2 regions of the Methylosinus sp. DMC45 genome follow, and region 2 is predicted to be linked to the other one. Evidence: riboswitches for the same ligand, from Rfam matches in the RefSeq annotation. Region 2 holds a riboswitch; the other holds the start of a gene.
What was found. Region 2 has a riboswitch for thiamine pyrophosphate ahead of ACT53T_RS10495 (FAD-dependent oxidoreductase). Riboswitches for the same ligand answer to the same signal wherever they lie in the genome.

Region 1 (2,459 bases), on a different contig from region 2:
CTGGACGCGCCATTCGACGCCGAAGGACGCCGAATCCGTGTCTTTCCAGCCGAAGCCGGGGCCGTTCGACGCGCCGAGCGTGCGATAAAGCACCGGGAAGCTCGGATTGCTCACCGAGGAGACGCCGGAATAGAAAATATGGCGCCAGTCGGCCATGACCGTCAGATCGGGCGTGAGGTCATAGGCGACGCCGGCGGTGATCGAGGCGGGAATGTCGAAGCGGCCGCCATCGGCGAAAAGCCCGGAATATTTGGCGAAGCGCGTCATGAACATGGGCGTCGAGGCTGCGGCGCCGATGCGAAATTGATCCGTCACGCGCCATTGCACGCCAAAGCGGACGCCGCCGCCGAAGGACCAGTCATAACCATTGTCCGAGAGGCGATACATGTCGGACGAATAGGGCGCGAAGGTCTTCAGTCCCTGTATGTTGATCGTCTGCACGGCGATCGTCGGCGCTATGCCGATCGCCAGCGAGCCGAATTTTTGCGCATAGGCGAAGCTGGTGAAGGACTGCTCCAGATTGACGCCAGCGTAGCCGCCGCCGAACGGGCCGCCGAGCGGCGGGTGATAATGGCCGAAATCGAAAGAGGTGGCGATGCCGCCATTGCCGTAGGACGCCGTGCCCCAGGACGAATTGGCGTCGAGCGGCGAAACATATCCGCTGTTCGGCACCGGAAAGATCGGACGGCCGCTGCGAATATCGCCGGGCGCCACCACTTTGGGCAGCCCCTCGGTCGAGTAGCCGCGCTCCGGCATGAGGGCGGTGATGCCCACGTGCATCTGGCGCTCGAGATCGACAATGCCGGCCGGATTGATCGAGATCGCCATGGAATCCCGCGAATCGGCGACGCCGGCGCCGCCCAGCGCCTTCTGACGCGGGCCATAGCCGATCAGAAAATAGCCGTCCGCCGCCAGCGACGGAGCCGTCATCGAGACCGTGAGCGCAGCCGCCGAGGCCAGATTACGCCAGGAATATCCGTTCATTATCTATCGCCCCGCCCCAGATTTCGGTCGCCGTTCACACGCCATTTAGAAGCACTCGGCAACCCGGCGGCGTTCTCATCACACGACTCACTATTGTCCGAGACCCTAGCAGAGCGCTCGCCCCGCGACAGCGCCGTCGCCCGGATTTCCGTGAATAATTCGAGGCCTGTCACGTTTTTGCCACAGCGCGTGATTGCCGGCTTGCCGCGATCCGAGGCCGCGGGTAGAATCGGAGCATGGCGAGGGGCGCCTCTCCGAGAGGAGCGGCTGAGAAGCACCCATCGAACCTGATCCGGGTAATGCCGGCGCGAGGGAAGGCCAGCAGGACGCGACGCCCGATTTTTCGGGACGGCGCGCCCGACTTCATCGCCCGCCGCCCATCCTCAGAACCAATGGAGCGCGACGATGAACGTGCAGGACAAGCGCCCGACGACGCCCCAGAGCGTGACCACCGGACCGATCGGCGCCTCGCGCAAGCTCTATTTCGCGCCGCGCGGCCGCGAGGATATTCGCGTTCCCGTCCGCGAGATCGCGCTTCATCCCTCCGCCGGCGACGCGCCTCTGCGCGTCTATGACCCGTCCGGCCCCTATAGCTGCGCCGATTTCACGCCCGATCTCGCGGCCGGCCTGCCGGCGGCGCGGCGCTGGCTGGAGAGCCGCGCCGGGCTCGAGGCCTATGACGGCCGCGCGGTGAAGCCGGAGGACAATGGCTTCGTCGGCGAGGATCGGCTGGTCCCGCCCTGTCCCGCGCCGCGCGCCATTCGCCGCGCCGCCGGCTCGGCGCCGGCGACGCAGCTCGAATTCGCGCGCGCCGGCATCGTCACCGAGGAGATGATCTATGTCGCGCATCGCGAGAATCTCTGCCGCGAGCGCGCCTTCGCGCAGGCGGCGGAACGGATAGAGGCGGGGGAGGGCTTCGGCGCCGCTGTCCCGGCTTTCGTGACGCCGGAATTCGTGCGCGAGGAGATCGCCCGCGGGCGCGCCATCATCCCCGCCAATATCAATCATCCAGAGGCCGAGCCGATGATCATCGGCCGCAATTTTTTGGTGAAGGTCAACGCCAATATCGGCAATTCGGCCATTACCTCCTCTGTGGCCGAGGAGGTGGAGAAGATGGTGTGGGCGATCCGCTGGGGCGCCGACACGGTGATGGATCTCTCCACCGGCCGCAATATCCACAATATTCGCGACTGGATCATTCGCAATTCGCCCGTGCCGATCGGCACAGTGCCGATCTATCAGGCGTTGGAGAAGGTCGGCGGCGACGCCACCAAGCTGGATTGGGAAGTGTTCAAGGACACGCTGATCGAGCAGGCGGAGCAGGGCGTCGATTATTTCACCATTCACGCCGGCGTGCGCCTCGCCCATGTGCCGCTCACAGCGGATCGCGTCACCGGCATCGTCTCGCGCGGCGGCTCGATCATGGCGCGCTGGTGCCTCTCGCGACATTCGGAGAGCTTCCTCTATGAGCGCTT
Region 2 (2,459 bases):
ATTCGCGCCGGCAAGGCCTGGTCAAACGCTTGTTCAAACGAGCTTGGCGGCCCGCAACGTCTTATATGCGTGAATGATCTCCCGCAGTCTTTCCTCGCAGGAGCGATCTCCGCCATTGGCGTCGGGATGGTGACGTTTGACGAGCTCCTTATAGCGCGTCTTTATCGCCTCCGCACCGGCGGTCTCATCCAATCCGAGCGCATTCAGCGCCTTGATCGTCACCGCCGAATAGCGCGGGCTCGCCTCCGCCTGCGGCCGGGCGCGATGCGCCCTCTGCCGGTAGAGGCCCATGGGATCGGCGAAATTCTCGGGCCGCAGCGGGTCCTCGCGAAAGGAGGCCTGGCCGCGCTTCACGCCCATGGACCAGGTGGGGCGATGGCCGGTGGTGGCGTCGTCCTTCAGGTAACGGGCGACGTCCTCGTCGCTCATTCCGTTGAAGTAATTATATGAATTATTATATTCCCGCACGTGCTCAAGGCAGAAGCAGAAATATTGCCCCTCGCGCAGCCGTCCCATGGGCGCGCGATGGGCTCCCTCGGCCTCGCAGCCGGGCGCGTCGCAGCGAAAACGAGTCTCGCGGCGCTCCTGCCTCTGCTCGGGCTTCACGCGGATACGATCGAAGAGGGGCGAATTCAAATCCATGGCGCTGCATTATGGTAGACTGGCCGCAGGCTGCAAGCGGAACCCGTCGCCAATTTCGATCGGCGGGAATTTTGCTTGGAGTGGGGCGACGAGGAGGATTCCACTATGGCCGAGCAAGGCAATATCGGCGCCGTCCAGGCCCGCATCCGTTCGAAGCTGACCGAAGGGCTCGCGCCCGTCACCTTGAAGGTGATCGACGAGTCCGACAAGCACGCCGGGCACGGCGGCCATCATCAGGACGGCGAGAGCCATTTTCGCATAGAGGTGGTGAGCGAGGCTTTCGCCGGCAAGAAGCTGGTGGAGCGCCATCGCATCGTGAACGCGCTGCTCGCCGAGGAGCTGGCGACCCGCGTCCACGCGCTGGCGATCACGGCGCGCGCGCCGCAGGAGTAGCTATGTCATCGCGAGGAGCGCAGCGACGCAGCGATCCAGGGGCCGTCCCAGGGCTCTGGACTGCTTCGCTTCGCTCGCAATGACGACGGTCGGCCTCCTTTTGCAAAGCCGTAGCGGCTCCGCTTGACGCGCGGCCCCTCCTGCGCGAATCTCGGTTTCGCCCAGGGGAGCCTCGCCGCCTGCGCGCTGCGGCGCGCGGCAAGAGGCTGAGAGGCCGGATGGCTGGAGACAGCGGCTCGGCGACCCTTCGAACCTGATCCAGTTCGCGCTGGCGTAGGGAGGCCGCATGCTCCTGATATTCCTCGGCCCTGTCGGGCCGTATCGATGCTGATCGGCGTGATCGGCGCCGGCGTCGCCGGCCTGACCGCGGCTTTCGAGATCGCTCGCGCCGGCGCGCCCTTCGGCGTCGAGGTCGAGCTGGTGGAGAGAGCGGCGGGGCCGGGCCGCGGCTGCTCGCATTTCGCCGGCGGCATGATCGCGCCCTGGTGTGAATTGGAGAGCGCCGAGCCCATCGTCGCGACGCTCGGCGAGGAGGCGCTCGCCTTCTGGACCAAGGACATTCCCGTCGCGAAAATCGCCGGCAGCCTCGTCGTCGCGCCGCCGCGCGACCGCGCCGAGCTGACCGAATTCTCCCGCCGCACCCGCTGTTTCGAGCGGCTGGACGCCGATGGCCTCGCGGCGCTGGAGCCGGCGCTCGCCGGGCGATTCTCGGCCGGGCTCCATTTTTCGCAGGAGGCGCATCTCGAGCCGCGCGCGGCGATGGCGGCGCTGTTCGAATGTTTGCAGACAATGGACAATGTCCGCATCCGGCTCTGCGCCGATTCTGTCCCGCGGGCGGATTGGATCGTCGATTGCCGCGGCTTCGCCGCGCGCGGCGAGCTGGCGGAACTGCGCGGCGTCAAGGGCGAGATGCTCGTGCTGCACAGCGACGAGATCGAATTGTCCCGTCCCGTCCGCATGCTGCATCCGCGCCATCCGGTCTATGTGGTGCCGCGCGGGCACGGCGTGTTCATGGTCGGCGCGACGATGATCGAGAATGAGGAGCGCTCCCGCGTCACCGCGCGCTCCATCGTCGAGCTGGTCAATTCGGCCTTCGCCATTCATCCCGCTTTCGCCGAGGCGGAGATCGTCGAGACGGGCTCGGATGTGCGCCCCGCCTTCCCGGACAATCTGCCGCGCATTTCGCGCCAGGGCCGGACGCTCTATGTGAACGGGCTCTATCGGCATGGATTTCTTCTGGCGCCGGCGCTGGCGCGCCGTGTCGCGCGCTTCCTCTTCACGGGCGAGATGTTCCCGGAGGTCATGAATGCGAATCAGGGTGAATGGGCAGACGCTCGAGGTCGAGGCGCCGACATTGGAGCGCCTCATCGAGGAATTGGGCTTTAGCGAGCAGACCATCGCCACGGCGGTGAACCAGGAATTCG

Region 1: it holds a riboswitch for thiamine pyrophosphate, as region 2 does, so the genes downstream of both, thiC (phosphomethylpyrimidine synthase ThiC) here and ACT53T_RS10495 (FAD-dependent oxidoreductase) in region 2, are expected to answer to the same signal.

The regions. Positions count from the first base shown of each region.
Region 1 covers NZ_JBQUZK010000019.1:148,733-151,191, reverse strand. Annotated here, with positions in the region: gene ACT53T_RS05295 (OmpP1/FadL family transporter) at 1-984, opposite strand, end outside; TPP riboswitch at 1,217-1,317, shown strand; gene thiC (phosphomethylpyrimidine synthase ThiC) at 1,390-2,459, shown strand, end outside.
Region 2 covers NZ_JBQUZK010000036.1:201,774-204,232, reverse strand. Annotated here, with positions in the region: gene ACT53T_RS10505 (J domain-containing protein) at 34-642, opposite strand; gene ACT53T_RS10500 (BolA family protein) at 748-1,035, shown strand; TPP riboswitch at 1,189-1,332, shown strand; gene ACT53T_RS10495 (FAD-dependent oxidoreductase) at 1,360-2,421, shown strand; gene thiS (sulfur carrier protein ThiS) at 2,390-2,459, shown strand, end outside.